Regions from separate parts of the Staphylococcus sp. acrmy genome, predicted to be linked through region 4. Evidence: riboswitches for the same ligand, from Rfam matches in the RefSeq annotation. Region 4 holds a riboswitch; each other region holds the start of a gene.
The links. A riboswitch is a leader RNA that binds a small molecule or an ion and turns the genes downstream of it on or off. The one in region 4 is predicted to bind thiamine pyrophosphate.
Positions count from the first base shown of each region.

Region 1: linked by a shared signal. The riboswitch ahead of tenA (thiaminase II) and the one ahead of thiC (phosphomethylpyrimidine synthase ThiC) in region 4 are both predicted to bind thiamine pyrophosphate.
Region 2: linked by a shared signal. The riboswitch ahead of FH144_RS02880 (ECF transporter S component) and the one ahead of thiC (phosphomethylpyrimidine synthase ThiC) in region 4 are both predicted to bind thiamine pyrophosphate.
Region 3: linked by a shared signal. The riboswitch ahead of FH144_RS01360 (ABC transporter substrate-binding protein) and the one ahead of thiC (phosphomethylpyrimidine synthase ThiC) in region 4 are both predicted to bind thiamine pyrophosphate.

Region 1 covers NZ_JALCVE010000011.1:23,315-32,941, reverse strand. Annotated here, with positions in the region: gene atpA (F0F1 ATP synthase subunit alpha) at 1-591, shown strand, start outside; gene atpG (ATP synthase F1 subunit gamma) at 623-1,489, shown strand; gene atpD (F0F1 ATP synthase subunit beta) at 1,510-2,922, shown strand; gene FH144_RS10445 (F0F1 ATP synthase subunit epsilon) at 2,944-3,345, shown strand; gene FH144_RS10440 (DUF1146 family protein) at 3,609-3,839, shown strand; gene murA (UDP-N-acetylglucosamine 1-carboxyvinyltransferase) at 3,938-5,203, shown strand; gene fabZ (3-hydroxyacyl-ACP dehydratase FabZ) at 5,319-5,756, shown strand; gene FH144_RS10425 (YwpF-like family protein) at 5,857-6,300, opposite strand; gene FH144_RS10420 (single-stranded DNA-binding protein) at 6,488-6,886, shown strand; gene FH144_RS10415 (transglycosylase family protein) at 7,242-7,991, shown strand; TPP riboswitch at 8,092-8,193, shown strand; gene tenA (thiaminase II) at 8,269-8,958, shown strand; gene thiD (bifunctional hydroxymethylpyrimidine kinase/phosphomethylpyrimidine kinase) at 8,951-9,627, shown strand, end outside.
Region 2 covers NZ_JALCVE010000002.1:229,076-238,702, reverse strand. Annotated here, with positions in the region: gene purF (amidophosphoribosyltransferase) at 1-970, shown strand, start outside; gene purM (phosphoribosylformylglycinamidine cyclo-ligase) at 963-1,994, shown strand; gene purN (phosphoribosylglycinamide formyltransferase) at 1,994-2,560, shown strand; gene purH (bifunctional phosphoribosylaminoimidazolecarboxamide formyltransferase/IMP cyclohydrolase) at 2,576-4,054, shown strand; gene purD (phosphoribosylamine--glycine ligase) at 4,091-5,332, shown strand; gene FH144_RS02890 (energy-coupling factor transporter transmembrane component T family protein) at 5,443-6,252, opposite strand; gene FH144_RS02885 (ABC transporter ATP-binding protein) at 6,245-7,648, opposite strand; gene FH144_RS02880 (ECF transporter S component) at 7,661-8,236, opposite strand; TPP riboswitch at 8,321-8,420, opposite strand; gene graF (glycopeptide resistance-associated protein GraF) at 8,593-8,727, opposite strand; gene auxA (lipoteichoic acid stability factor AuxA) at 8,878-9,627, shown strand, end outside.
Region 3 covers NZ_JALCVE010000001.1:275,947-285,573, reverse strand. Annotated here, with positions in the region: gene FH144_RS01385 (BglG family transcription antiterminator) at 1-313, opposite strand, end outside; gene FH144_RS01380 (PTS mannitol transporter subunit IIBC) at 418-1,977, opposite strand; gene FH144_RS01375 (zinc ribbon domain-containing protein) at 2,618-2,833, shown strand; gene rarD (EamA family transporter RarD) at 3,119-4,024, shown strand; gene FH144_RS01365 (hypothetical protein) at 4,299-6,548, shown strand; gene FH144_RS01360 (ABC transporter substrate-binding protein) at 7,467-8,375, opposite strand; TPP riboswitch at 8,433-8,535, opposite strand; gene FH144_RS01355 (CPBP family intramembrane glutamic endopeptidase) at 9,331-9,627, opposite strand, start outside.
Region 4 covers NZ_JALCVE010000001.1:83,394-87,720, forward strand. Annotated here, with positions in the region: gene FH144_RS00395 (DUF898 domain-containing protein) at 1-266, shown strand, start outside; gene FH144_RS00400 (hypothetical protein) at 445-615, shown strand; gene FH144_RS00405 (LPXTG cell wall anchor domain-containing protein) at 846-1,046, shown strand; gene FH144_RS00410 (hypothetical protein) at 1,252-1,422, shown strand; partial or broken gene thiC (phosphomethylpyrimidine synthase ThiC) at 1,534-3,271, opposite strand; TPP riboswitch at 3,457-3,559, opposite strand; partial or broken gene FH144_RS00420 (HAD family hydrolase) at 3,758-4,327, opposite strand, start outside.

The sequences.
Region 1 (9,627 bases), on a different contig from region 4:
TCTTTAGGTGGCGGTTCAATTACTGCATTACCTATCATTGAAACGCAAGCCGGAGACATTTCAGCTTACGTTCCTACTAACGTTATTTCTATCACTGACGGTCAAATTTTCTTACAATCTGATTTATTCTTCTCTGGTGTAAGACCAGCCATTAACGCAGGTCAATCTGTATCACGTGTAGGTGGTTCAGCACAAATTAAAGCTATGAAGAAAGTAGCCGGTACGCTACGTTTAGATTTAGCCTCCTACAGAGAATTAGAATCATTTGCGCAGTTCGGTTCAGACTTAGATGAATTTACTGCTAAGAAATTAGAACGTGGTAAACGTACGGTTGAAGTCTTAAAACAAGACCAAAACAAACCATTACCGGTTGAGAACCAAGTTTTAATTATTTATGCATTAACTAAAGGTTACTTAGACGATATCCCAGTAGAAGATATCACTCGTTTCGAAGAAGAACTAAATAGTTGGGCTAAATCAAATGGTTCAGAATTATTAAGTGAAATCAGAGAAACTGGTGGCTTACCATCTGACGATAAATTTGATGCAACGCTTAGTGAATTCAAGAAAAGTTTTAGCAAATCTGAATAATTAAACTTTAAATCGAAAAGGTGGTGAGATAATGGCTTCTCTAAAAGAAATTGATGGTCGTATTAAATCGACTAAAAAAATGAAACAAATTACCAAAGCAATGAACATGGTATCAAGTTCAAAATTACGTCGAGCTGAAAAGAATACGCATCAATTTGAACCATATATGGAAAAGATGCAAGATGCTATTACAGCTATAGCTGGAGCAAGTAAAAACTCTAGCCATCCAATGTTAAGACCTAGACAAGTTCAACGTAGTGGCTACTTAGTTATTACAAGTGACAAAGGTTTAGCAGGTGCATATAGTTCAAATGTGCTTAAACGACTCATCGAAGATATTAAAGAAAAACATACAAGCAGTGATGAATATAGCATTATTGTGCTTGGTCAAACTGGTGTTGATTTCCTTAAAAATAGAGGTTATGAAATAGAGAATTCACTTGTTGATGTTCCTGATCAACCTTCATTTAAATCAATACAAGCTGTTGCAAAACATGCAGTTGACCTTTTCAGTGAAGAACATATTGATGAATTGAAGATTTACTACAGTCATTATGTTAGTGTTCTTGAAAATAAACCGTCTACTAAACAAGTTCTTCCATTATCTCAAGAAGATTCTAGCCAAGGTAAAGGTCAAATGTCTTCATATGAATTTGAACCAGACAAAGAATCAATCCTAAGTGTTATTCTTCCTCAATATGTTGAAAGTTTAATTTATGGAACGATTCTTGACGCAAAAGCTAGTGAACATGCAGCTCGTATGACTGCTATGAAAAATGCTTCTGATAATGCAACTGAACTTATTGATGACTTATCATTACAATACAATAGAGCAAGACAAGCCGAAATCACACAACAAATTACTGAAATTGTGAGTGGTTCCGCAGCATTTGATTAATATTTAAAGGAGGAAACAACATGGGTATTGGCCGTGTAACTCAGGTTATGGGTCCTGTAATTGACGTTCGCTTTGAACATAATGAAATACCTGAAATAAACAACGCCCTAATCATTGACGTAACTAAAGAAGATGGCACTTTCGAATTAACATTGGAAGTTGCATTACAATTAGGTGACGACGTGGTACGTACGATTGCCATGGATTCAACAGACGGCGTTCAACGTGGTATGGAAGTTAAAAACACTGGTGAAGATATCAGTGTCCCTGTGGGCGAAGTAACATTAGGACGCGTATTTAATGTTTTAGGAGATACTATTGATTTAGATGGAGAATTAGATAGTACAGTTAGACGTGATCCTATTCACCGTCCTTCACCAAATTTTGATGAATTATCTACAGAAGTAGAAATTCTTGAAACAGGTATTAAAGTTGTAGATTTATTAGCACCTTACATTAAAGGTGGTAAAATTGGTCTCTTCGGTGGTGCCGGAGTAGGTAAAACCGTTTTAATCCAAGAATTAATTAATAACATCGCCCAAGAACATGGTGGTATTTCAGTATTCGCAGGTGTCGGAGAACGTACACGTGAAGGTAATGACTTATACTACGAAATGAAAGATAGTGGCGTAATCAAGAAAACAGCAATGGTCTTCGGCCAAATGAACGAACCACCAGGTGCTCGTATGCGTGTAGCTTTATCAGCATTAACTATGGCTGAATATTTCCGTGATGAACAAGGCCAAGACGTACTATTATTTATCGATAATATTTTCAGATTTACTCAAGCCGGTTCTGAGGTTTCAGCTTTACTAGGTCGTATGCCTTCAGCCGTAGGTTACCAACCAACATTGGCAACTGAAATGGGTCAATTACAAGAACGTATTACATCAACTAATAAAGGTTCTGTAACGTCTATTCAAGCAGTATTCGTACCAGCGGATGACTATACTGACCCAGCGCCAGCGACTGCATTCGCCCACTTAGATGCGACTACTAACTTAGAGCGTAAATTAACTGAAATGGGTATTTATCCAGCGGTAGATCCGTTAGCATCAACTTCAAGAGCTTTAGAACCATCAATTGTTGGTCAAGAACATTATGAAGTTGCTCGTGACGTTCAATCTACACTTCAAAAATATAGAGAATTACAAGATATCATTGCTATTCTTGGTATGGACGAGTTATCTGAAGAAGATAAACTTACAGTAAGTCGTGCACGTAGAATTCAATTCTTCTTATCTCAAAACTTCCACGTTGCTGAACAGTTTACTGGTCAAAAAGGTTCATACGTACCAGTTAAAACTACAGTAGCTAATTTCAAAGATATTTTAGATGGTAGATATGACCATATTCCAGAAGATGCGTTCCGTTTAGTAGGAAGCATGGACGACGTAATTGCTAAAGCAAAAGATATGGGTGTTGAAGTCTAAAATAATTAGGAGGTATAGATAATGAGTACATTAAATCTTGATATTGTCACTCCTAATGGTTCAGTCTACGAAAAAGATGAAGTTGAACTAGTTGTCTTTCAAACAACAGCTGGTGAAATAGGTATCATGAGTGGACACATCCCGACAGTTGGCGCATTAAAAACAGGCCATGTAAAAGTTAATTTTAGAAATGGCACTGAATATATAGCTGTTAGTGGTGGCTTTGTTGAAATTAGACATCATAAAGTAAGTGTTATTGTCCAAACAGCTGAAACAGCTAGTGAGATTGATGTTGAAAGAGCGAAATTAGCGCGTCAAAGAGCAGAATCTCATTTGGAAGACGAAGATAACAGTGATATTTACCGTGCTCAGCGAGCATTAGCAAGAGCTGAAAATCGCTTACGTGTAGCTGAATTAAAATAAATTAAAAATAAAGAGACTAAGCTATTTTTATATGAATGGCTTAGTCTTTTTTTGTATGAAAGTAATTGTATGAAATGCATGTGTATAGAAGCTCCATTAAATCTCTCTGTGAAGAAAAACCACTAAGATTAAACTACAAAATCTAAGAAAAGATAATAGATATTATCTCACTTCTTTTTTGTAGGTTTGATGGTTATCATTAGTATCATTCTCCACCTATTTAAGGTACAATATAATACAGTAATCTCTAAGGAGAGTAAGATATGGATTATATTGGACAATTTGCAGTTATACGTTTAATTTTATATGTGATTTGTATTTGTATTGCTTATTGGGCATTAAACTCTCTTAAGTTGGATAATCTCTTTAAAAAAGGGTATACTACTCAAGTTCAAGTTTGCCTGATTTTTTTAGCAATCTTATTAGGAACAGCAGTAACCAACTTTTTAGTTGATTTATTACAGTATTCTACGCAAGTAAAATATTTATTTTGATAACTGTAATTTAATTTAAAAAATGGATATAATTAGTAAATAATTATTTGAAAAATGGGAAATGGTAGAAGTAATAGGAGTTAAAGTGGAGGATTAAAATGGATAAAATAGTAATAAATGGAGGCAATCGCCTTACTGGAGAAGTTAAAGTCGAAGGTGCAAAGAATGCAGTATTACCTGTTTTAACTGCATCATTATTAGCATCAGAAGGAAAAAGTAAATTAACAAACGTTCCAGATTTAAGCGATGTCGTAACAATTAATAATGTATTAAAAACTTTGAATGCTGAAGTTGAATACAATAAAGAAGATGGCGCTGTAACAGTAGACGCATCTTCAACACTTAACGAGCAAGCACCATATGAATATGTTAGTAAAATGAGAGCTAGTGTATTAGTAATGGGACCTTTATTAGCTCGTTTAGGTCACGCTATCGTTGCGCTTCCTGGAGGTTGTGCAATTGGTGCCCGTCCTATTGAACAACATATTAAAGGGTTTGAAGCGTTAGGCGCAGAAATTCATTTAGAAAATGGAAATATCTATGCTAGCACTAAAGATGGCTTACAAGGTGCAGATATTCATTTAGATTTCCCTAGTGTGGGTGCTACCCAAAATATTATTATGGCTGCATCATTAGCTAAAGGTAAAACAGTTATTGAAAACGTTGCTAAAGAACCTGAAATTGTTGATTTAGCAAACTACATTAATGAAATGGGCGGTAAAGTGACTGGTGCTGGTACTGATACGATTACCATTCATGGTGTAGAAAAATTAAAAGGTGTTGAACATTCTATTATTCCAGATAGAATTGAAGCCGGAACATTAATTATTGCAGCAGCAATTACAAGAGGCGATGTATTTGTACGTGACGCTGTTAAAGAACATATGACAAGTCTAATTTATAAATTAGAAGAAATGGGCGTTAATTTAGATTTTCAAGAGGAAGGCGTACGTGTAACGGTTGATGACGAATTGAAACCTGTAGATGTTAAGACACTTCCTCATCCAGGATTTCCAACTGATATGCAATCACAAATGATGGCTTTATTACTTACAGCTGAAGGTCATAAAGTGATTACGGAAACAGTCTTTGAAAATCGTTTCATGCATGTTGCTGAATTCAGACGTATGAATGCTAATATTACTGTTGAAGGTCGAAGCGCTAAAATTGAAGGTAAAAGTCAACTTCAAGGTGCGCAAGTAAAAGCGACAGATTTAAGAGCAGCCGCTGCCCTTATCTTAGCTGGATTAGTAGCTGAAGGTACTACTCAAGTAACTGAATTAAAGCATTTAGATCGTGGTTATGTTAATTTCCATGAAAAATTAAAATCACTAGGTGCCGATATTCAAAGAGTAAATGATTAATTATAATGAGCATAATGCTTAAATATATGATTTAAAAGAAGGTTGGGGCAAGATGAATCGACTCCTAGAGTATGATTTTAAATGTCTCACCCTCTACTTTTGGAGGTAATTATTTATGGAAACAATTTTCGATTATAATCAAATCAAACAAATCATCCCGCATAGACAGCCTTTTTTATTAATCGATCGAGTTGTTGAGTATGAAGAAGGAAAACGCTGTGTTGGTTTAAAACAAGTTTCAGGTAACGAACCATTCTTCCAAGGTCATTTTCCTGACTATGCAGTAATGCCCGGCGTTTTAATTACAGAAGCATTAGCTCAAACAGGCGCTGTAGCGATGCTTAATAGAGAAGAGAATAAAGGTAAAATCGCTTTATTTGCTGGAATTGATAAATGTCGTTTTAAAAGACAAGTTACTCCAGGCGATACTTTAATGTTAGAAGTTGAAATAACTAAAATTAAAGGTCCTATAGGTAAGGGTACAGCTAAAGCAACAGTCGATGGACAACTAGCATGTAGTTGTGAACTTACATTCGCTATTCAAGACGCATAAGTTTATAGTTCTAGTGGTTTTAACTACTTTTTACTTTAATTAGTTATAAGCCAAAAATAAGCCTTAGCCATTTTAAAAAATGACTAAGGCTTAATTTATGTTATTCTCGTTCAAATTTTTCTTCTTTTAACTTAGGTTTAGATTGCATCATGCGATTGAAAGTAACTTTTAATTCTTCACCTGATAAGCCTTCATCAATTAATTGCTCTAATAAACTTTCAGCATAAACTTGTCGTAAAGTATAAATATGACATTCAAAGACAATCGACATTGTCTTCTCATAAGTTGAGATATTTTTAATCGTAGCGTCAAATAAGGCAGGATCATTAGAAGGTCTTGTGATAACTACTCGAATATCTAATAACGTTTGTTCATCATAGTATGTCTTCATTGTTTCATAATGAGCGTTAGAAATTACAATTTCTAATAGCCACCCAGTGCCACTATTTTCTTTATTGATAATAACGCCATCTTCTAATTCAAATTCAGTTATTCCACCATTTTCATTTATGATTTGGAAGCGTACCGCTTTAAACGTCTTCACTTTCTCACATCCCCAAATTATTTTAAATTATACAAAAATTTATGAATTACCAAATTTAGCAGTAATTTATTAACTATTTTCTTTAAATATATCAAATTTTGAGTATCAATAGTAAAGATTTTATTAAAAATAGGATTTTGACGAGAAACAAACTAATGAATAATATAGAGATAGAAGGAGGTGAGATATGCTAAATAAGATAGTCATAGTTGGCCGTATGACCAAAGACGCACAAATTTATGATAAAGAGGAGGTGAAAATCGCTACCTTCAGTGTTGCTACTGAACGTAATTATAAAGATGAAAACAATGAAATAGCTTGTGATTATATTTTTTGCAAAGCATTTGGCAAAACTGCAAGTAATATTGAAAAGTACACTAGTCAAGGATCACTTGTAGGTATAACGGGGCATATGCGCTCTCGTAAATATGAAAAAGACGGGCAAACTCACTTTGTAACGGAATTATACGTTGAAACAATTAAATTTATGTCTCCCAAATCTAAGAATAATGAACTACTCTCTTCCCTCACATATGATGAAGACACTTATCCCTTAAATAATCTTGAGATAACCAATATCAATTAAATTTCTATATTTTAACTCCAATTCTATCTATTCTATATATAACATCTTTCAATTATACTCAGAACCTCTCTTATTTCTTCCCAACAAAGTAAGGGAGGTTCCTAATTTTTGGGTTTAATTATCTGAAAGATTTCAATCGTATTACATAACAAAAGTATAAGATAATATCTTAAACACTGTCATGGAAGTTTTAAATTACTAAATTTAATTAATTTGTACCATTATTCAATGTAATTTGTATGTAAAAAAGACCTTCCTTTTTTTATTTCACTGTAACCTACACTGCTTTTATGGATGTTAAAGTGTAACTTGTAAAATAATTTATGAACAAATTACGTAGGAGGATTTTTATACTATGAAAAAGACTATTATTGCTTCATCATTAGCAGTAGGCTTAGGAGTAGTAGCTGGTAATGCAGGTCAAGCTGATGCGAGTGAATCTCAAATTAACAAGGCAGAGTTAGCACAATTAGCAGAATCAAATGATCAATCATTAAACCAAGGTCCTATTCAAGAGGGCGCTTATGATTATCAATTCAACTTAAATGGTAAATCTTATCATTTCTGGTCAGATGGCACTTATTTCCAATGGGAATATCATCCATCTAATGGTGCAACAGTAGATAACACTGCTCAACAACAAACATCAACTCAAGCAACTGGACAACAAGCTAGCACACAAGACACATCTTCTTACAATCAAGAAGCACCACAACAAACTAGTAACCAACAACAATCAAATACAACACAACCAACACAAACACAACAAGCACCACAAACTGAGCAAACTCAACAACCACAACAAGCTACTTCAAGCACTAGTCAATCTAGTCAATCAAGTAGCGAAGCTTCAAGTGGTTCATCAGTAAATGTTAATAGCCATTTACAACAAATTGCTCAACGTGAATCAGGCGGCGACATCAAAGCTGTTAACCCAAGTTCAGGTGCAGCAGGTAAGTATCAATTCTTACAATCTACTTGGGACTCAGTAGCACCTGCTGAATATAAAGGTGTATCTCCAACACAAGCTCCTGAACACGTTCAAGATGCTGCAGCTGTTAAATTATACAACACTGCTGGCGCATCTCAATGGGTAACTGCATAATTTAAATATATAATATATTTTAGCTAAGGCATCTTTTAAAGGTGTCTTGGCTTTTTTATTTGCTAATTAATTACCAATTTGATATGGTGAAAGAAATAATAAAAGCTACTAGGGGAGCCTTATTGATGGCTGAGATGAATGATTCGGACCCTTATAACCTGACTTGGTTAGTACCAACGTAGGAAAGTAGTGATGTGAACGTTTCATTCATGTTCTAAGAATGAAAGCTACATTTCTACGTTGAAATGTAGCTTTTTATTTTTAAGGAGGAAATGAAATGACTTTTTCAACTGAATTAAAAGAAGCTTCACAACCTATTATTGAGAAGATTTATAATGATGGGTTTATTCAAGATTTATTAAAAGGTAGTCTATCAAAGCAAGCGGTACGTCAATATCTACGTGCTGATGCTTCATATTTAAAAGAGTTTACTAACTTATATGCACTTTTAATACCTAAAGCACCAACTATGAAAGACGTTAAATTCTTAGTTGAACAAATCGAATTTATGCTTGATGGTGAAGTAGAAGCGCATGAAATTTTAGCTGACTATATTAATGAACCTTATGAAGAAATCGTTAAAGAAAAAGTTTGGCCTCCAAGTGGCGACCATTATATTAAGCATATGTATTATCACGCTTATGCGCATGAAAATGCAGCGTATACCATCGCAGCTATGGCTCCGTGTCCATACGTATATGAAGTTGTGGCTAAAATGGCATTAGAAGATGACAATTTAAATAGAGATTCAATCACAGCTAAGTGGTTTGATTTTTATAGTACTGAGATGCGTCCACTTATAGAAGTGTTTGATCGCTTATTAGATGAACTAACTGAAAATTGTACAGAACAAGAAAAAGCAGATATTAAAGAAAGTTTCTTACAAAGTACAATACACGAACGTAACTTCTTTAATATGGCATATATAGATGAACAATGGAACTTTGGAGGCGCTAACCATGAATAAACCTAAGATTGCTTTAACTATTGCTGGAACAGACCCTACAGGTGGAGCAGGAGTAATGGCGGATTTAAAATCATTCCACGCGTGTGGTGTGTATGGAATGGCAGCTATTACGAGTATAGTGGCTCAAAATACAAAAGGCGTACAACATATTCACAACCTTGAAACGAGCTGGGTAAAAGAACAACTTGAAAGCGTCTTTGATGACGAGTTACCGCATGCAATTAAAACAGGTATGATTGCCACAAAAGAAACAATGGAATTAATTCAAGGATTTTTAAAAGAACATTCAGATATCCCTTATGTTATTGATCCAGTTATGCTAGCTAAAAGTGGCGATTCATTAATGGATGATGATACTAAAACACATTTACAAAATACATTGTTACCTTTAGCAGACGTGGTTACGCCTAATATACCTGAAGCTGAAGAAATCACAGGTTTGAAAATTGATACTGAAGAAAATATTTATAAAGCTGGGGACATCTTTATTAATGAGATTGGTAGTAAAGGCGTTGTAATTAAAGGCGGCCATTCTGCTGATTTAAATAACGCTAAAGATTTCTTATTCACTAAAGATGGCGTTTATACTTTCGAAGACCAACGTTTTGATACAAAACATACGCATGGTACAGGTTGTACATTTTCAGCAGTTATTACTGCAGAACTTGC
Region 2 (9,627 bases), on a different contig from region 4:
TTTAACAAAAGACGCATTATATGGCGCGGTAGATCCTAATGCTATTCGTCCATTAGTAGTTGGTAAGATGCAAAACGGCACTTACATCTTAGCAAGTGAAACATGCGCTATCGACGTCTTAGGTGCTGAGTATGTCCAAGATATCCATGCAGGTGAATACGTCATTATTAACAATGATGGAATAGAAGTTAAATCTTATACAAGCCATACAAATACAGCTATTTCAGCTATGGAATATATTTACTTTGCACGACCTGACTCTACTATTGCTGGGAAAAATGTTCACGCCGTACGTAAAGCCTCAGGTAAAAAATTAGCACAAGAAAGCCCAGCCAAAGCCGATATGGTTATTGGCGTTCCTAATTCTTCCTTATCTGCTGCTAGTGGCTATGCGGAAGAAATTAAACTACCTTATGAAATGGGATTAGTAAAAAATCAGTATGTAGCACGAACATTTATACAACCGACACAAGGATTACGTGAACAAGGGGTACGCGTGAAATTGTCTGCTGTTAAAGATATCGTGGACGGAAAAAATATTATCTTAGTGGATGATTCAATTGTACGTGGAACTACAAGTAAACGTATTGTCAGAATGTTAAAAGATTCTGGCGCTAAAGAAGTTCACGTACGTATCGCTTCACCAGAATTCATGTTCCCAAGTTTTTATGGTATAGACGTGTCCACGACTGCAGAACTCATTTCTGCAAGTAAATCACCAGAAGAAATTTGCGACTACATCGGAGCAGACTCATTAGCCTACTTAAGTGTAGAGGGTCTTATCGAATCAATCGGGTTAGATTATGACTCGCCTTATAGTGGCTTATGCGTAGAAAGCTTTACTGGTGACTATCCAGCAGGACTGTTTGATTATGAAGAAAATTATTATAAAAATTTAAGTCAACGTCAAAAAGATTATATCGAGAATCACAAACACTACTTTGATAGAGAGGGTAATATCCATGTCTAAAGCTTATGAACAATCAGGTGTTGATATTCACGCAGGTTACGAAGCAGTTGAAAGAATGTCTAGTCACGTACAACGCACAATGCGCAAAGAAGTATTAGGTGGGTTAGGTGGCTTTGGTGCGACATTTGATTTGTCACAACTTAACATGACTGCACCAGTCCTTGTTTCAGGAACAGATGGCGTCGGTACTAAATTAAAACTCGCTATCGATCATGATAAACATGACACTATTGGCATCGATGCCGTTGCCATGTGCGTTAACGATATTCTTACTACGGGTGCTGAACCATTATATTTCTTAGATTATATTGCTACTAATAAAGTAGTTCCAGAAGTTATTGAACAGATTGTTAAAGGCATTAGCGATGGTTGTGAAGAAACCAATACTGCTCTTATTGGTGGAGAAACGGCTGAAATGGGCGAAATGTATCATGAAGGCGAATACGACTTAGCTGGATTTGCGGTAGGAGCCGTTGAGAAAGCAGACTATATTGATGGCTCGGCTATCGAAGAAGGTCAAGCTATCATTGGTCTCGTTTCAAACGGTATCCATTCAAACGGTTACAGCCTCGTACGTAAATTGATTAAAGAATCAGGCATTAATTTAAATGAAACTTTCGATGGCCGTACTTATTTAGAGACATTTTTAGCTCCAACCCAATTATATGTTAAGCCTATTCTTGCTTTGAAAAAGGCTGTCCAAATTAAAGGCATGAACCATATTACTGGAGGCGGCTTCTACGAGAATATTCCACGTGGCTTACCTGAAGGGTTAACAGCGAAGATTGATACACAATCATTCCCTACACCAAAAGTATTCGATTGGTTACAACAACAAGCCCAAATACAAACAGATGAAATGTATAACGTCTTTAATATGGGTATTGGCTATACAGTTATCGTAGAACAGAAAGATGTTAAACAAGCAATTGAAATCTTGAAACAACAAGGCATCTCAGCTTATAAAATTGGTGACGTTATAGCTAACCAAGACACACCTATTATCTTAGAGGGGGTAGAATAGTGGCTAAAGTAGCTATCTTCGCTTCCGGTTCGGGTAGTAATTTTGAAAATATTGTACAACGTGCCGATAAAGGTGAACTTAATAATATTGAGATTACTGCATTATACACAGACCATCATGACGCATATTGTATTGAGCGTGCTAAAAAATTAAAGGTTGCGGTTCATGTAAATGAGCCAAAGAGCTTCGCATCTAAAGCTGAATATGAACGCCATTTAATTCAATTGTTAGAGCGTGATGAGGTTGAATGGATTATATTAGCTGGTTACATGAGATTAATTGGACCTGACTTACTTGATGCTTACGAAGGTAAAATTTTAAATATCCACCCATCATTATTGCCAAAATATAAGGGGAAAGATGCGATTGGACAAGCATTTAACAGTGGCGATAGTATCACTGGTTCAACAGTCCATTATGTTGATAGTGGGATGGATACGGGAGAAATAATTGAACAACGACAATGTGAAATTAAAAAGGACGATACCAAGGAAGATTTGGAAGACCGTGTAAAACATTTAGAATATGAACTTTATCCTAGTGTGATAGCTAAGATTATTAAATAAGGAGTTAAGTTAATCATGAAAAAAGCAATTTTAAGTGTCTCAAACAAAAGTGGAATAGTAGAATTTGCTAAGGCGTTAAGCAACTTAGATTATGAATTATATTCAACTGGTGGAACGAAACGTGCTTTAGAGGAAGCGGCTGTCCCAGTCAAATCTGTTTCTGATTTAACTCAATTTCCTGAAATTATGGACGGACGCGTAAAAACGTTACATCCTGCCGTACATGGTGGTATCTTGGCTGATCGTAGTAAACCTGAACATCTTGAGCAATTATCAGAACATCACATTGATTTAATCGATATGGTGGTCGTAAACTTATATCCTTTTCAAAAAACAGTGGCCAATCCAGATGTCACAGAAGAAGATGCCATTGAAAATATTGATATCGGTGGGCCTACCATGTTGCGTGCAGCAGCTAAAAACTTTAAACACGTCACTACAGTCGTACATCCGGCTGACTATAATGAAGTAATTGAACGTATTAAAGAAAATCGGTTAGATGAAGACTATCGCAAGGAATTAATGATTAAAGTCTTTGATCATACAAACGAATATGACCATGCGATTGTGAGCTTCTTTAAAGGAGATAGTGAACAATTAAGATATGGGGAGAATCCTCAACAATCAGCTCGTTTTGTCCGCACATCTACAAGTAAACATACGATTGCTGGGGCAAAACAGTTACATGGTAAAGCATTAAGTTATAACAATATTAAGGATGCCGATTCTGCGCTTGCCTTAGTGAAGAAGTTCGATGAAGCGGTCGCTGTGGCTGTTAAGCATATGAATCCATGTGGTGTAGGTATAGGTGAAAATATTGAAATCGCCTTTAAAAACGCTTATGACGCTGATAATCAATCAATATTTGGAGGCATTATTGCTTTAAATAGAACAGTCACACGTGAGCTAGCTGAGACGTTGCATTCAATCTTTTTAGAAGTGGTTATTGCCCCAAGATTTACTGATGAAGCATTAGATATTTTAACGAAAAAGAAAAATATTCGTTTATTAGAAATTGATATGACTGTTGATAAACGTGAAGAAGAATTTGTATCGGTATCAGGTGGTTATTTAGTTCAAGATAAAGATAATTATGAAGTTGCTAAAGAAGAGATGAAGGTAGTGACTGAAGTTGAACCGACCGATGATCAATGGGAAGCTATGTTATTAGGTTGGAAAGTTATTCCATCTGTAAAAAGTAATGCGGTCATCTTGAGTAATCATAAACAAACAGTAGGTATTGGCGCAGGACAAATGAATCGTGTAGGCGCTGCAAAAATTGCGTTAGAACGAGCAATTGAAATCAATGAAAACGTCGCATTAATCTCAGATGGATTTTTCCCAATGGGCGATACGGTTGAATTAGCTGCACAACATGGCATTAAAGCCATTATACAACCTGGTGGTTCTATTAAAGACCAAGAATCTATAGATATGGCAAATAAATATGGCATTGCTATGGTAACGACAGGCATGCGTCACTTTAAACACTAATTATTAAAACTATAGATATGGAAAGGGGTATTTCAAATGAAAGTATTAGTTATTGGTGCTGGTGGTCGAGAGCATGCATTAGTTTCTAAATTGAGTCAATCGCCTTTAGTTAAACAATTATATGCTATTCCTGGCAATGATGCGATGGTAACGCTAGCGGAAGTGCATTCAGACATCGCTGAAAATGATCATGAAAAGATATTGGATTTTGTAGCTCAACAGCAAATTGAGTGGGTTATCGTAGGGCCAGAGCAACCATTAATCGATGGACTACCTGATAAATTACGTGAAGCTGGTGTTAAAGTCTTTGGTCCTAATAAAGATGCTGCTCAAATAGAAGGATCTAAATTATTCGCTAAACAGCTTATGGCTAAATATCATATTCCGACTGCGGATTATAAAGAAACTAACAATAAAACAGAAGCATTAGATTTCGTTAATACATGTGAGTTACCTATCGTCGTGAAGAAAGACGGCCTCGCAGCAGGTAAAGGCGTTATCATCGCCCATACTCGTGAAGAAGCAATCGAAGCGGTCGAAGAAGTGTATCCTGAAGAACAAGGGAAAGTCGTTTTCGAACAATTCTTAGAAGGTGAAGAATTCTCGCTAATGACGTTTGTTAATGAAGAATACGCAGTGCCGTTCGATTGTATTGCACAAGATCATAAGCGTGCTTATGATAATGATGAAGGGACAAATACGGGTGGAATGGGTGCATATTGTCCAGTGCCACATATTAGTGAAGGGGTATTGAATCGCACGAATCAAGAGATTGCGCAACCAATTGCTAAAGCGTTGAAAGCAGAGGGTTATAACTATTTTGGTTTATTATATATTGGTGCGATTTTAACGTCAGAAGGACCTAAAGTCATTGAATTTAATGCCCGTTTTGGCGATCCGGAAGCACAAGTGCTATTAAGCCGTCTTGAAAGTGATTTAATGGCTCAAATCGTCGCTTTAGATCGTAAAGAGCCTATTCGTTTCCAATGGCATAATGATTTCGTCGTCGGCGTTATGTTAGCTTCTAAAGGCTATCCTGGATTATATAATAAAGGCGCCAAAGTCTCAGGCTTCAAGTTGAATGATGAGTACTTTGTGAGCGGGTTACGTAAAGAGAATGATGACTTTGTAACCTCAGGAGGAAGAGTACTTCTCGCTATTGGAAAAGGACAAACGATTGAAGCCGCACAAAAAGCCGCATACCAAAACGTTGAACGCGTAGAAAGCGACCAATTATTCTACCGTAAAGACATAGGAAATAAAGCATTGAAAAAATAAAAGTGATAGGTAAGAAAGGAAAGTTTACTTTCTCTCTAACTATAAAACTAGCTCTGAAAAATCTACGATTAGACTTTTTCAGAGCTAGTTTTTCTATATTCGCTTTTAACTTAGCCTACTTTTCCAGAAACACGAGCATCGGTAATGCCGGTAATTGGGAAGGTTTGTGATAGATAGAAAGCTAAAGCTAAAATACCAATTAAACAGATCACGAATAGTATATCTTTATATGAGAATGGAGCTTTATAATAATACGTTCTTGGTCCATCTTTAAATCCTTTAGATTCCATGGCTACTGATAATTGATGGGCACGACGTATATTTTGACTTAAAATCGGAATGATTAAGTGTTTGAAACGTTTTAACCCTCGATAATTCGAAGCATCAATCATTTGATAGCGCATTTTTAAAGAACGTCTAAGTTGGATCAGTGATGTAAAGATTAAAGGTACCATTCTGATTGCTGCCATAAAGGCATAGGCAATTTTAGGTTTGATTTTTAGATGTTGCATTAAACTATAGAATATCATGACGATTTGTGAAGTTAACGCAATTAAGATACCAAACATTGATACTGTAATTGTCCGTAAGGATAAATGTATACCACGTACGATACTTTCTATACTAATTTGGATAATTCCCCAAGTGAATAGCATGTGTGTACCGTCACCATACAGAATCATAAATAATGATGATAGTAGGGCAAAGAATACGGTAACTAGGAGAAAAGACCCAGTTATCTTAAGTTCAGTGCCATTAAATAACATTAAGAATATAAACATTAATAAAGTAATGTAAATCATGTAATCAAAGTTATGGACGAAAATGATAAAGAAGAATAAAGCGACGCCAAACAATAACTTAGTTATGATATTTACATCATCAACGAATGTGAATCGTTTTTTCCAACGCTCAAACATGTGCTTCACCTTCCATTTTCACGAGTTTTCCATTGTCCACGTTTAAGCGACGTGTAGGGTAACGGTGTATGATTTCTGGATCATGCGTAACCATGACAATCGTTTGCCCTTTAGCAACACGTTCTTGGAAAAGTTCAATTAATTGAAATGTATTATGACTATCTAGACCAAAAGTTGGTTCATCTAATAAAATAATTTCAGCTTTTGAACTTAACGCGGTCGCTACACTTAAGCGACGTTTTTGTCCCATTGATAATTCAAATGGGTGTTGGTTTTTAACATTTTCCAAATGCAATAAACTCAAAAGACGTTGCGTTTGTGCTTCGGCTTTTTTTGGTTCTTGATGGTTGTAATGAATATGTATTTCCTCATATACAGAGTTTGTAATGAATTGTAACTCTGGATTTTGATAAACGAGATACATATGTTGTGCTGCATCTTTAATTTTCTTCAATAAAGTATCTTCGTAATGCATTTGCCCTTTATATTTTATTAACTGCATTATAGATTCGAGAAGAGTAGTCTTTCCAGTACCATTTTTCCCAGTAACTGTAATCCATTCACCAGGATAAATAGATAATTCTGGTATTTGGAATAAGTCTTTCTTACCACGAGTAACTCGCCCATCTTTATATGAGAAAATTGTTTTATTGTAATCAGGAGAAAGAGCATAACGTTCTGGTGCATGATTCCACGCATGAGGATGCCAAACACCGAATTCAGTTAGTAACTCTTCGCAATTTTGTAAGATGTAATCAGGTGTATTATCGGCAATGATTTCTCCCTCATAGTTCATTAAGATAACGCGATCAACGTGTTGCCATATATGTTCAACTTTATGTTCAACGATAAGCACTGTTTGATCCGTCCATAAATGAATTAATCGTTTCCACAAATCCGCCGTAGCGTCTACATCTAACATTGCCGTAGGTTCGTCTAGGAAGAGCGTATCAGCTTCTTGTAAAATAGTTTCCACAATAGCTAATTTCTGTTTCATCCCGCCACTCAAGTGGTTAACATATGTAGTGTCAGTTACATTTAAATTCACAGAAGCAAGGGCTTGTTGAATTTGTTCGTCCATTTCACTACGTGGGACTTTCTTATTTTCTAAAACGAAAGCTAATTCTTCATAAACTTTCGGCATACAAAATTGAGTATCTGGATCTTGAAAGATAACCCCTGATTGTTGATTAATTTCTAATTCATCATATTTCATAGGTAGTTCTATTAAATTAGGAACAATACCACTTAGCACATTAAGCAATGTGCTTTTACCAGATCCAGAAGGACCTAGTAAAAGCACTTTTTCTTTATCTTTAATTTCAATATTTAAATTATCGAAAATTTTTCTTTCGCCATTTGGATATTTAAGACGTAAATTTTTTGCTTTTAACACAATGATTTCCCCTTATAGGTTGTCGTAGTCTTTTTGAGAAGCTGGACGGAATAGTTTGGTTACGCCAGTTTGATCCAACGCTTTGACAATATAATAAGATAGTAATCCGGCAACTACGATACCGCTAATCGCACGGAAAACAATGAATAATAGTAAGTTCCAACCTGCTACTTCATTTAAATAACCGTAGAAATAATCTACTGGGAATGAAATAAGCGCTGTAGTTAAACCAGCTAATGCCGCTACCATTAAAGATCTTGATTTATATTTAAAAATAGCGAAAATGATTTCACATGCTAAACCTTGTAAAATGGCATAAATAATCGTTGGAATATCAAATTTACCCATAACAATAGTTTCACCAGCACCAGCAGCAAATTCTGCAATTAAGGCGATACCTGGTTTAGGAATAATTAAATATGCGACGATAGCAGCCATAAACCAAACGCCGTATGTGAGTTGCTCAATATGAAGACCTGCAACTTGTGCTACGTTGTATGCAAACCACCATAAGTTATAAATAATTGCAAATACTACAGCAATCAGTACAGTTACTAATATTTCTGAAAGCTTTAAACCTTTTGACATAAAGTTTCCTCCTAAAAAAACGCACAACCCTCCGTAGAAAGTTGTGCGTCTCAAATAAAATACTTTATATAAAAGTTGAAATTATTTATGTTAGCAACACTTTCCTACGCTAGTCTTAGCTAGTTCAGGTTCGAAGGGTTTGAGGCTACACCTCATCTCAGCATACACACCCCTAGTGCGTTGTTATTTAATTTAGTTTAAATGTATGACTTTTCCTAATTAATGTCAAGGTCATTCAGGGATTTTGGTTAAAACTGATAGGAATTTATAGATTTTATATTTATTTATTTTAGAACATAAAAAAAACTACCAATCCACGTTAGGGGATTGGTAGCCACCATACTTATATGTCTAAATTAGTCTAAAGTGTCTTGAACATCTTTTTTAGTTTGTTCAGTGTCATTAGTTTTTTCTTCGTTTTGGTCTTTTAATTTTTCTTCTACTTCTTTAGCTTTTTCAGCTGATAATTTTTTAGCATCTTCGTTTGTCATAATGCAACACTCCTTATACGAATAATTATTACAGTTATAGTCTACCCATTAGAAATAAAGATAAACTTTTATAGGTCTCAAGTTGTATTTTATTCTTTAATAAAGACAAGAGTAACAACTTCATATATAATGAATTTTGAGGTGAACAGTATGTCTTTTCTTAAGAAACACACCGAGATAATTTATAGTTATCTTATCGGTCTCGTTTCACTCTTCACGGGTCTCATTATTTTAGTTAATTTACCTTTAATCAATGAATTAAAGGATAAAAATAAAGCTGAATTAAAAATTCATAATTTATGGGACTTCCTTAATGCATTCTTCAGTGAAATTATTAGAGTGATGAGTAGATTCATAGGCAACTTTCCTATTATAAGTGCAGTCATAATTATTTTATTTGGTATTATTGTAATGTTTATTGGTTATACATTATACCGTACTACTAAATATGATTACGACATCTCAATATTCTTTTTAATTATTGGTGTTTTATACTTCCTTATTACAATTACCTTAATGACTCAAGTATATGGCTTTTGGGCAGTGATTTTTGTTTTTCCATTTATTATTCATACTGGATATATCGTTTATAAAGATGAACTTAATCAGGAAAATAGAAAAAGTCATTATCTATGGATAATTATTTCATACGGAATAAGTTATTTAATTACCCAAATTTCGTTATACGGTAAAATTGATGCAAATGAAATTGCACCAATTGATATTTTAAGCGTAAATACATTCTTTTTAGTTATGTGGTTATTAGCGCAAGCTTCTATCTGGAATTTCTTATTCCTAAGACGCGCATTACCATTAACTAAGGAAGAACTTGGTGAAGAAGAACCTGAATTATCAAGAGCAAGTAAAGGAAATGTTTCGAATCAATCTAAAGTTCATTTT
Region 3 (9,627 bases), 200 kb from region 4:
TCGATTGAATCAAGGCGTATAAGATAATGGCTTTCTGTTCTTCTACCGATAAATCAACCGTTTCATGTTGGGCCATTTCTTTTTTTAATTCTTGAAAATGAACATCCTCACCGGATAGCTTAATGCCTTTCTTATTTGCACGTTCGAGCGTGATATTAAATCCTTTAAGATAGGTTTCAATGTCCTTTAATTCACGATGAATAGTACGAGAGGATACGCCAAGTTGTTGAGCAATTTCGTAAATCGTGACATATTGACCGTAATATTTGATTAACAGTTCAATGATTTCTTTTTCACGTGTACTCATCAACATTGTCGTACCCTCCTAGCAAACTATAGTTCTATTTTTAGTGATAGTTTGTGATGGGAGAGAAGGGGAAACCTAAGTTACTTCAAAGGTTTCGTCGCCTTACTCTCTTACTCTTTATCTTGATCTTTTTTTAAGTTGTTTAATAATTCTTCATAACGTGGAGAATTTAAGAAGTTATCCACTGAGATATGAATAGCGTTTGGAACTTGCTTGATTGCACGGTCAGTTAATGTTTTTTGTGTAATAACAAGTTGTGCATCGTTTGGTAATTGGTTGATTGCAGTATTTGTAACGTTAACGTCTGAAATACCTGCTTTTTTGAATTTATTACGTAACATACTTGCACCCATTGCACTTGAACCCATACCCGCATCACATGCGAAAATAACATGGTCAACGTTGCTATAGTCGTGAGCGTCAACGTCTTCAGTGTTGTAGTCATCAAGTAAGTCTTCTGCATTTTCTTCAGATGATGCGTCTTTATCATCTTTATTAGCTGTATCGTCAGTTGCTTCTTTTGCTGCGCCAGTGCCTGTAGTAGCACCAGTTAATTTAGATGAGACGCTAGATTTTTTACCTTTGTTAGATTCCATTTTAGCTGTTGCAGCTTCTAAATCTTGTTTAGGTTCTTTAGTGAATTTCATGATTAATGCGGCAACTGCGAATGAAACGATTGTTGCTAAGATAACACCTAATAACATGTGTAAGAATTCGCCTCTAGGTGCGTTTAAGCAATACACGATGAATGAACCAGGTGAAGCTGGGCTCTTGAATCCAAAGCCTGTTGCTTGGTAAGTAGCAACGCCAGTCATACCACCTAAAATAACTGCTAAGAATAATAACGGACGCATTAATACATATGGGAAGTAGATTTCGTGAATACCACCTAAGAAGTGGATGATACCTGCACCATATGAAGTTGCTTTGGCTGTGCCTTTTCCGAAAATCATGTAAGCCAATAAGATACCTAAACCTGGACCAGGGTTAGATTCGATTGTGAATAAGATTGATTGACCAACTTGTGCTGCTTGGTCTGTACCAAGTGGTGTGAACACACCATGGTTGATTGCGTTGTTTAAGAACACGATTTTAGCTGGTTCTACGATGATACTTACTAATGGTAATAAGTGAAGGTGAACTAAGAATTCAACTGCCACTGATAAGATATGCATAATGAATTGCATGATTGGCGCCAAGATTTTGAAGCCAAGGATTGTCATAATAAATGCTAGAATACCTGCTGAGAAGTTGTTGAATAACATTTCAAAGCCTTGTGGTGTTCTAGGTTGTAGGAATTGGTCGATTTTCTTCATTAACCAACCTACTAAAGGACCCATAATCATTGCGCCAAGTAACATTGGTGTATCTGGTAATGCAACGATAACCCCCATAGTTGCTGTCGCGGCAACGATACCACCACGTAGGTCGTGGATTAAGCGGCCACCACTGAATGCGATAAGTAATGGAATTAAGTATGTGATCATTGGTCTTGCTAATTGAGAAAGTTCTTTATTAGGGAACCAACCATTATCTATGAAAATCGCAGCGATAAAGCCCCATGCGATGAACGCACCGATGTTTGGCATGATCATACTACTAAGGAATGAACCAAACGCTTGGACTTTACGGCCGAGACCTTTTTTCTCTTGTGTTTCTGTCTGAGCCATAACTACACCTCTTTTTTTATTATTATTGTGTGTCTTTATTGTAAGGGGGAGAGAAAGCGTCTACAACATAAAGAAAATGCGACTTTGTCACAATAAATGTGACAAGAGTATGTATAACTAGAAGTATTCTAAATTAATGTCTGTGTTGGTTATTTTTATTGAAAATGAGGATGGCGTAGGGAGCAAGAGGAGTGTAAAAATGGTGACGATGAAGGTGGTTATTGGATGGCAAGAGAAGGATGGCGTGGATGACAAGTGGTAGGTAGGGACTCACTTTCGTTGAGACGCGTTCCTGTGGGAAAGGCTCGTGCCTGTAGTCACTCGGCACTTTCTATTCCACTAGGAGTCGCTCAACTGCGTTCGTTGTGACGTGGGAGGTTATTCGAGTAATTCTCTATATTATTGTTGTGGTGTTTGAGTGATGCTATTTTTAGCAAAGTGGTAGGTAGGGACTCACTTTCGTTGAGACGCGTTCCTGTGGGAAAGGCTCGTGCCTGTGGTCACTCGGCACTTTCTATTCCACTAGGAGTCGCTCAACTACATTCGTTGTGGCGTGAGGTCATTATTTAAGAAATGAACGATTATTTAAAGGATAAATAGGTTAAATAATAAATAAGTAAATATTTAAGGAGTGAGGTATATGTCAGAGACACAAGATACAGGTTGTATTAAGTGTGGACATACTGAAGTTGAAGAAGGTACGTTATCAGCTACAGGTTCAGGAATCTCAAAATTATTAGATTTACAGCACAATAACTTTAAAACCATAACATGTAAAAATTGTGGTTATACTGAGTTCTATAAAGAAAGTGCAAATAGAAAAAGAGACTTCATCGATTTATTCTTTGGAGGATAAAAGATAAATACTTTTAAACAGTGGGGTAAGAGCCACTGTTTTTTTGTGTTTTCTTTAATTTAAGATCATATTTTGTAAAGAGGATAGTAACCAGTTGGAAATGTTATAGGTTAGGCTTCGGGTTGTGTGGCTGTATAGTGCAGGGTGTCTAAAATCAGGGAAATTCAGCTTAAAATAAACAAGAATTCTAATTTTGTAGGACTTACATGTATCCAATTGTTGTAACTATTGGTACGATAATCTTAATACTTTATTTCCATGGAAATACAATTGGGAGGTGTGGTTATGGATTCTAATACTGAATTTAAAAAAGGAGTCTTGTTTGCGTTAGGTGCGCATTTATTATGGGGAGTTCTTCCTATTTATTGGAAATTAATAGGGGGAATAAGTGCGTTTGAAATTCTTGCCTATCGTATCGTGTTATCAATGATTTTTATGGTGCTCATGATTTTCATTTTGAAGAAAACGAACACATTTAAGCGAGACATAACAAATTTAGTTTCACATCCGATACAACTTATCGTGATTATCATTGCGGGGTACGTTATTACGATAAACTGGGGAACATTCATATGGGCAGTGTCAAATGGACATGTGCTACAGGCAAGTTTAGGTTATTACATTAACCCATTAGTAAGTATTCTATTGGCGTTCATTTTCCTAAAAGAGAGATTTAATAAGTTTGAAACGTTGGCTATTATCTTTGCGATGGTGGGCGTAGTCTACATGACCATTCGTGTCGGCGAGTTTCCGTTTATTTCACTAATGCTAGCATTTTCATTTGGTATTTATGGTTTGCTTAAAAAATTAGTGCGAGTTGAAGCGATGAGTAGTATCGCAATAGAATGTATCGTTACTGCACCGACGGGTCTTATTTACATGGCTTACTTATGGCAAACGAGTCAAAGTTCAGTAGGTATAAATATGGATAGTTTCTGGCTTCTATTTTCAGGGATGATTACGGCAGTGCCACTGATCTTATTCTCAGCAGGTGCTAAACGTATCCCACTATCATTAACTGGCTTTATTCAATACGTCAGCCCAACGCTAATATTTATCCTAGGCATCTTCGCCTTTAAAGAACCATTCGATATTCATCAATTGATTACGTTTATATTCATTTGGGTTGGTATCGCGTTATATAGTATTTCTCAATACGTGAAAATGAAACGTAACGCTAGACCTCAATAATGTGAATTTAATACATCGTAAAGGAATTTCTATATAACGTAGGAATTCCTTTTTTAATTCAATTCTATGTAAAAAAATTCAATTTTTACCACAAGCTTTCAACTTAATATTACTTATTAGATTTATTATCAAAGATTAATTATAGATACAATTTTGAAACTACAAATACATAAATTAAATAAAAAATGTGCACAATTTGTTGTAGAAATAAAAATTTAATTAAAATATAATTATATAGTGTTTTTTAAAATAGAAGCTTTATAGGAGACGGTATATGGAATTTTTGGGATTTTTAATAATTATAGGGTTAAGTGCATTTTTTTATAAGAAAATTAAATTGTCTTTGGCACAATCAATAGGTTTAGCAATTGGAAGTATTATATTATTAAATATTTTATTTTATACTATTCTATTTCTCGGTTTTAAAGTATCAATAATTTTGGTTTTCATCGTTGTAGCTATACTTTTGTTTTTACAGAGAAAAAATATCTCTGATTGGAAAAAAGGGGATATAGTAGTAGATAATACTATTGAATTTAGTAGTGAGATTGAAAGTATGGCTATAGAGAGCGATATGATTGGTGAAAATATTCCTATAAACAGAGCAGAATATTTTAACATGGGGACTGAACAAAATATATCTGAAGATGTTTATCCTATTATATATAATGCGAAACCAGCAAAAAATGAAATGAAGTTTATGGAGTATGGATATTTAATAACTACAAACGAAATTGTATTAAATAGACAAATAAAAAATAAAAATAAAGAAGATAAGAAAGAAAAATACACAAATGAAAAAGTTAGCATTCCATTTCAAAATTTATATAAGCAATATAGATTTGGAAAAACATCTTATCTATTATATTACGAACGTCCTAATATGATAGTTAGAAATTTACCAGAGTCGTTAGCAAATAAAATAAATTTTGTTATTGAATCAGGGTGGTCTAAAATTGTAAATGAAGCGTTAAAAAATAAAGCATTTACAGAAACTGAAGTTGAAGAAAATAAACAAACTAAAGAATTAGAGAAAATATTTGAGAATATTAAAGATAACTTAGATATTAATAATATTTCAAATTCAATGAGTAATGCTCAGTTTGCAAATGTTAGTTTGCAAATGAATGAAGACTTGAATAGGTCTCAAATTAACGCTAGATTTAGTGAGAGAACTGATAAAACAACTGGTGAACGAGTAAAAGCCAAAGGTTATGGTGTGGCTGGAGAACATGCGGGAACGGCGTTTGATAAATTAAAAATGAAAAATGCTGAAGGTTTCGGTCATAAGAATAAAAAAAATGGTCCAGATAGAGCTGTAAACGGTAAATTCATTCAAACAAAATATTGTAAAAATGCTAAAGCTAGTGTGAATTCAGCGTTCCACACTGTAGATAAACATCAAACTGCTAAATACATATACAAGAAAAAAATGATGATTTTAGAGGTTCCAAAAGATCAATATTCGGAAGCAATAAAAGAAATGAAGAGAAAAATAGAAGGTGGGGCTGTCCCCCATGAAAATAATCCTAACAATGCACATAAATATATAAAAAAAGGTGCTTTAACTTACAATCAAGCACAAATTGCTCAAACAAGTATATTTGATAGTAAAAAACATTCAGTTTATATAGACTCACAAGGAAATAAAAAAACTGTAACGTTAGCACAAAAGATTAAATACTCTGCAGGTATTGATTTTATACACGGGGCAAGTACGGCAATTCCTGGATCGATAGTCTCAGGTGTATGGATGTATTGGACATGTAGAACCTCTGGCTTAGACTCTAAGGAATCTTTTAAAAAAGCTAGTATTTCATTCATAAAGCCTATTGCTTATAGCGGTTTTACTTTTATGATTGCTTCTCAATTTGCTGGTAGTCAGGCAGGAAAAAAATTAGGACAAGCGTTAATTAATACAAAAGTGGTTAATAAGTTTGCTAAAAATTCTTCTAAAAACGCTACAAAAATGGTGACCGGAGGAACTTTGATAGCTATAAATGTTGCTGTGACGTTTGGGCCAGATGTTTATAATATATTAAAAGGAAGAATTTCTTATAAACAGCTTGTAAAAAATACAGTAGCCACAAGCGCTGGATCTTTAGGTGGATTAGCTGGGGGAGCAGCTTTGGGAACCTCATTTTTACCAGGGATTGGTACAGTTATTGGGGCAACTATTGGAGGAGCTATTTCAACAATGGCAGTAAAAAAAATTATGGATAACTTTGTTGAAGATGATGCTGTTCAAATGATTAGAATTGCAAAAGAAGAGTTTATTGAGGTTGTAATAATGAGTAGTGTGAGTAAAGAAGAATTTGAGTATATAATTAATAAAACATTTTTAAATAAAGACTTCAATAAAATTTTAAAATTAATGTATGCTGCAAACTCACATAGAGACTTTATTAAAGAACTATATAATAATTTATTAATTGAGGTATATGAGCAAAGAAAAGGGCCTGATGATGCTGAAATTATTGCGTTTGTAGAAAGTGTTTATGATAAAAATCAAGGAATAGTTTAGTAATAAAAATAATTTCTTAATTAAAAAAAGTAATAGAATAACTATTAAGGCTCTCTTATGTAATATACTTACAAATTTTGTATTACAAAAGAGGGTCTTTTAAATTTAATATAAAGTATAGATTTATGAAAGTTAGGAATAGTTAATAGATGTGAACTACGTATTTATAATCAGTTAGACTTATTTAGAAATATTCGTGTTTAGTAGCTTTTAAATTTAAGTTAACTTATTTTGCATATTTATCTAAAAAATAAATCATATGACAATAAAATAAAGGATGATATAAAATCTTATTATTACTCTTTTTTGGTAATTATAATACTTAAAATGGTGATTGTAAGAGACGATTATAGTAAATTGTTATCAATCCTAATTAGGAGATAAAGTCAATAAAAAACGCTCGAAATACTAAAATAAAATTTTTAGATTATTTTAAGCCTGGAATAGCGCGACTTTGAAAGTTTTTACGAACTTTTGTCACTAAATAGTGGCTTTTAATTATTGTAAGATTTAAGTACAATTAAAGTAATTCATAGCCAGAGTAATCATTTCTTACTTATGTAGGAGGTGATTATTACTGTTTATTTGCATATTTAATATAAACTTTGAAGTTTTTATTACTTTAAATGTATTTTTATCTTTAGCAATGACTATATTTTTTGGAAAACTCAATAAAAAATAACCCTTTATTATTGGCAGTAATAAAAGGGTTAAATAAACTAGTAAGAAAAATAGAGATTTCATACTCTATATTCTAGCTATGGTGTATGATTCCAACTTGTAATTTACAAGTTGGTTTTTTTATTTATAATGCTAATTTAATACTAGGTTAAGTTTCAATGTCTGTCAAACTCAAAAAGTAATATTTAACTTATAAAATTATTTTATTCAATATAATATTAACATAATCATCACATATCAATCGTGTCTACTAAATAACAAACGGTTTGTAAAATAATCTTTTGGGTTGATAGTTTGTTGAATTTTTCCGGTTTCTTTTAGCCACAATTGTAGGTCGTTGTAGAAATCGTCGCTTATTGATAAATCATTTGTGAAGCATTTTGTTGTGGCTTCGATGGTATCTTTATTTAATTGGTTATTTATATCTGTTTGTGTGTATTGGGCATAGATGTTAATTGCGTCTTCAAGGTTTGTATTGATGTACTGAATTGCTTTTTGAATGACTTTGATAAATCGTTTGATTTTAGTACTTTCTGTATCTAATTTATTAGGCGTAGTAATAAAAATTAATTGGCAAAAGTCTGGTACGTTGTAATCTTTTAAAGCGAAATAATCTACGTTAAGGCCTTTACTTCTTGCTTCTAATATTTCAAAATTTTCAAAGATAAGTGTAGCAGCATCGGCTTTATCATTTAGTAAAGCGTCGGTGTGATAAAAGCTATTGTTAACTGGCGTAATATCACCGTCTTTATACTCTACGCCATCAGCTTCAATCATCGTTTTGGCGATAGCAATGCCACCTAAACCAGGTGCACCAGGATATTGGAGACGTTTGCCAACTAAATCTTTAGGTGTTGTAATGCCTTTATCTTTGTTGTACATTACGCCACCATTCGTATGTAAGTATCTAGCGAATCCTACTACATTTTGGTTGCTTGCTTTATCTTCTACTAAATGGATAGGTTCAGTAATGGCGATATCCATTGAACCATTTTCAATTTCTTCTAATGCATCAAAATGTTTTTCAGGTTCTATCATTTCAATCTCTAAGTCGTGTTCTTTAAACCAACCTTTTTCAATACCTAAAATTAATGGTAAATGATCAGGATTTAAAAACCATTCTAAACCGACTACTAATTTTTCCATAAAAAAATTCCTCCAATAAACAGTTTTCCGTAAAAAAGTGAATGTTGAAAGAAATGCATAAATATATTTTCACTTTCCTACGTTGGTACTAACCAACAGGTTCAAGGGTTGAAAGGTTTACTTTCTCTCAGCAATTAATATTGCCCCCCTAGTGACTTGTTTTACCTATTTATAACATAGCATAGATGAAACTGATATAGAAATTAAAGTTAAAAAGTATTAAAACAATAGCAATAACATTATTGGAAATAGAATGGCTAGATTAAAGAGATTTATAAAGAAACTGACTAAGAGCGTATTATTTTTGGCTGGAAAATAAATGATAAGTGAGCAGACTAATAGAATAAAACTAGCAATGAGAAAGTACACGCAAATGTCGAGACCAACTTGAGATAGGTTATGTAAGTTATAAAGTACGAGCGTTATTGCTATTAAATAGTTGAGCAAATTTAGTCCATATATTAGTAGCTTCATGATTCATCACCACTCCAATAATTAGTTATCGAACTCTCTTTTATCTTATCATGTATGTTTGTTGTAAATTTATTTGAAAAGTTAATAATTGAGACAAGCGATTGTACTATTTTCCCAAATAAAAAATACACTTATAGCATTGGGAGGACTATAAGTGTATTGGCCATAAAGCCTTTTTTGGGAATATACAAATGTTTGGGTTTTAATAAAATGTATGACAGGGTTACATTTTATTGTATGGAATGTTGGTGATTGATAAATGTACTCTAAATTTAAGGAAGTCTAAGTCTAGTACAAACTAATTTGAAAAAGAAAAGAGTATATATTCTCCGGCACATTATAAATAATGCCAAGTTATCCCAAATAGATACTTAATTTATGTATCTAGCTTGTTTTACCCGTTTGTTTTGTTTTAAAACTGTTTTTAACAATAAAATGTATAAATTTAATATCTTTTTGAAAATTATGTAGAAATGAACCTTTATTTCAAAATAATATAAATTAGTCCAAGAATCATGGTAATGCTAGCTGAAGCGTTATTAAGCATATGTACAAGAATACTATCTTTCAAGCTACCACGACGTTGATAGGCCATATACATGCCCATGCCCATTAACATATACATCAAGAAGCCGATAATATTTACTGAAGCATGATTAATAGAGAAGATGGCCGATGATAGAATGAATGGCAACACGAATGCGCCTCTTTTAAAGATAGTTTCTTTGAAAATGCCTCGGAAAGTGTGTTCTTCTAAATATGGTCCGACAAAAGTAAT
Region 4 (4,327 bases):
TAGAATTACTGATTCATGTATTGATAGGTTTTATTATATATATTGTTTTCTTGTTTATTTATCATATATCTAAGCCACTTTATAACTTAAGTTATGTGTTACTTATGTTGATATTCATCGTACTCTATCCACTCTTAATTATGTTAGCACGACGTGAGATATTCCAATTCAGTTGGCTTGAGTATGGTTTATGGATGGTTGCGCACATTATCTTCATTTGTTTAATGGCATGGGCTATACCCTACTTTTCAAAAAAGAAATACTAAATTCACAGAAATTATAAACTTTAAATAACCTTTAATATTGTTAAGCTAAATTTACAAAAGGTGAGTTCTTTAAGCTAGGTTAAAGTTTCGATATCGTTCGTTTTAAAGCCCTATTTAATTCAATTCTGAGTGTTACACTAAGGCTGTAATCGATAATAAATGAAATGGGGTTTGCATTGTGAAGAAGGTTTCTCTATTGGTGTTAACTGTTCTAATAGGCACGGTAATATTATGTTTAAACTCAAACCATGCATTAGCTGCAGAAATGGTTACGAAGGACAATGCACAACAAGTTGCACAAGAAGCAATGTCTAATAGTGGAATTTACAAAACTTCGGCAAAGCCATAGATAAAGGTAACTATTTCGAAATTGAAAGTCATAATAAAGCAAATTCTGGTGTAGGTGTCTACAGAGTTTATAAAACTGGCGAAGTAGAATATAAGAATGATAAATTTAGTGATTTTAATCAATTAGCAAGTGAAGACACACATGCGGAACACGGCATCGCAAAAGCTGCTGAATTAGATAACCCATCTCCAACTACTTCAGACGCTTCTTCCGTAGATAATGCTCGTGAATTGAATACGTATTATGTAGGAAATGTAGCTTCTACAGAAGTCCCATCATCTAAAACTAATACACATCAATCTACTTCAAACAAAACATTGCCTCAAACTGGTGATGCCAATCATCATCAACCTATTCAAGCTTTAGGTAGTTCATTATTTCTACTAGGTAGTTTAATTTTAATCAATCTCACAACTAGAAAAACTGCATAATAGCTTGAATGTTTTTAGTGAGAGTGAGACATTTATATCATAGATGTCTCCATTTTTGTTTTGGCAATAGTTGATTGAGTTGAAGACTCACTGTAACTGTACTTTCTTCATTACTGGTCAACCTTGCTAGAGTGAGACAATGAAATCTTAGAAATCACATTAGATTTCTGTGTTGCTCTCTTTTTATGTAAGGAGGTTAAACTATATGGTTTATACGTTATTAGGTATATGCGTCATCTTACTAATAGGCGTTGTCGGCTTTCCATTGATATATGGATTCATAGATGGCTCTAAAAATCCTGGCAAGTATCCTAATTTTCTATCTAAAGAAGAACAACGTCGTCAAGAACATAGAAAGAACAGAAAAGATAAGTAATAATAATTTAGAAAAAATATTGCACCCCTAGAAGTGGGATTGTTTAGTCCAACTTTTAAGGGTGCATTTTATGTGATACTTTATAATTTAATTGTGTAACAGTATCTTATATTAATGATAAATTTTACTACCTTGTTCTTTGAATTCTTCGGCTTTTTCTTTCATTCCTTCTAATTTCTCTCGATGTTCTTCTCTGATATTATGCGAAATTTTCATTGAACAGAATTTAGGGCCACACATACTACAGAAGTGTGCGACTTTAGCCGCTTCAGTCGGTAACGTTTGATCATGATACTCACGTGCTCTATCTGGGTCTAACGACAAGTTAAATTGATCAATCCATCTAAACTCGAAACGGGCTTTACTTATCGCATTGTCACGTTCTTCTGCATTTTTTAGATCTTTTGCTAGATCGGCAGCATGGGCCGCAATCTTATAAGTAACCACGCCTTCACGCACGTCATCTTTATCTGGTAAACCAAGATGTTCTTTAGGTGTTACGTAACATAACATTGCTGTACCATAGCTTGCAATGTTAGCTGCCCCCGATAGCTGAAGTAATATGGTCATAAGCTGGTGCAATATCAGTTGTCAGTGGTCCAAGTGTGTAGAACGGCGCTTCTTTACAATAGAAATCTGCTAACTCTTGGTTTTCTTTAATTTTATGCATAGGAATATGGCCAGGACCTTCAATCATTACTTGTACATCATGTTTCCAAGCGATATCAGTTAGTTCTCCAAGTGTTTTCAATTCTGCAATTTGACTTTCATCATTTGCATCATAAATTGAGCCTGGTCGTAAGCCATCACCTAATGAGACAGCAATATCATATTGCGCTAATATCTCACAAATATCATCAAAATGTTCGTATAAAAAGCTTTCTTCGTGATGTGCTAAACACCATTGCGCCATAATTGAGCCGCCTCGAGAAACAATGCCAGTGAGGCGGTCTACAGTAAGTGGTACATGATGTAGACGCACACCCGCATGAATTGTGAAATAATCAACGCCTTGTTCCGCTTGTTCGATAAGCGTATCTCGATAAATTTCCCAAGTGAGATCCTCTGCTACACCACCAACCTTTTCCAAAGCTTGATAGATAGGCACGGTACCCACTGGCACTGGAGAATTACGCAATAAATATTCTCGAGTAGAGTGAATATTCTTGCCTGTCGATAAATCCATGATTGTATCTGCGCCCCAATGGATAGCCCATACAAGCTTTTCTATTTCAACTTCAATAGATGATGAGACAATAGAGTTACCAATATTAGCATTAATTTTAACTTGGAAATTCTTACCAATAATCATTGGCTCAGATTCAGGGTGATTTACATTGTTAGGAATAATGGCGCGTCCTCTAGCAATTTCTTCACGGACAAATTCTGGGTCCACGTCTTCTCGGCATGCCACATATTTCATTTCTTTAGTAATTATGCCTTTTTTAGCATAGTACATTTGTGTAATGGCATGGGCTTTACTTGCTTTTCGCGGTTGGTAGTCAAAAGATTGTTCAACAAGATTTTTATGCCCCTCTTTTTTAAAACCATTATCAATAGATTGTATACGACGTCCAATATAAGTCTCAGTATCGTTTCGCTCCTCTATCCAATGATGACGGGTTTTTGGAATACCTTTGAAAATGTCTACTTTATAATCATCTTCATGGTAAGGGCCTGCTGTGTCGTATACATACAAAGGGTCATTGTGGCGCTTTTCATTGTCGAATAGTGTATCAGATAACTCAATCTTTCTAAATGGCACCTGAATATCTTCATCTACACCTTGCTTAAATACACGTTCACTTGCTGGAAAACCTTTTTTCAATTCAATGTTTTCTTGTTTCATAAAATCCTCCTATAATCATGACGCTAAGAGAATTTTAAGCACACAAAAAAGGAATATATTTGTTAGAAAAAAGCGATCATTAATAATAAAATACATTATTAAACAGAATAAAATGATGGTTGATAGAGACAACCATAATCGTATCCTGTCTTTTTATATGTATTGAATATATTTTATTTTAAATTTACTTTATCCATTTGCTTCCCTACGCTAGTATTATCTAGTTCAAGTCCAAAGGGTTGAGAAATATTCCTCTCTCAGCACTTAAAAGCACCCCTAGCAAATATTAATTGATATCCGATGATATTCAATTATGGCTTTAGTATATCAATTAAGATAAAAAGTTACAAATTAAGATTTAATTCACTATATTAGGAGTGGAATTTAGATGGAGGAAATGATTACTTAGTACGTAGAGAATAAATAATTAAATCAGAAACACCATTAAAAATCTAATTACATTTACAATTTATTAGCCGACCTATCTTATCTCTCAAAATTCGTTTGTTTTACACTATTAATAATGAAATCAGGATTTTCTAATTTTAAATTTTCTTCACTATGACTTCCCCATGTTACAGCACATGAAGAGACTCCTGCATTTTTTGCCATTTGAATATCAAATATAGCATCTCCGATATATATAGTTTCAGTTTTGTTTAAGTTATATTTATTTAAAATATAAAGAATACCATCAGGTGATGGTTTATAATTTTTTACTTTATCTGACCGTATGATTTCCAAGAATAAATGATCGACCTTTAATATCTTTAAATTTCTCTTTAGTACTTCAGTTTTTTTACTAGAAACCACGAATAATTTAGCCTTTTTATGAAGTGTCTCGAGTTGATTTAACATGCCATCATAACTATTTAAATGTGCTTCTTCAACTTCTTTATAATTTTCTCTAAATAATCTTATGAGTTGCTTAAGTTCTTTTTCGTTTAAATCTACTGAACTCATTAAATTAAATGATTTTTCAATAGGTATACCCATATAATATTCAATTTGTTCATCACTAGGTTCTTTCTAGACCATACTCTCCAAAAGCTTTCT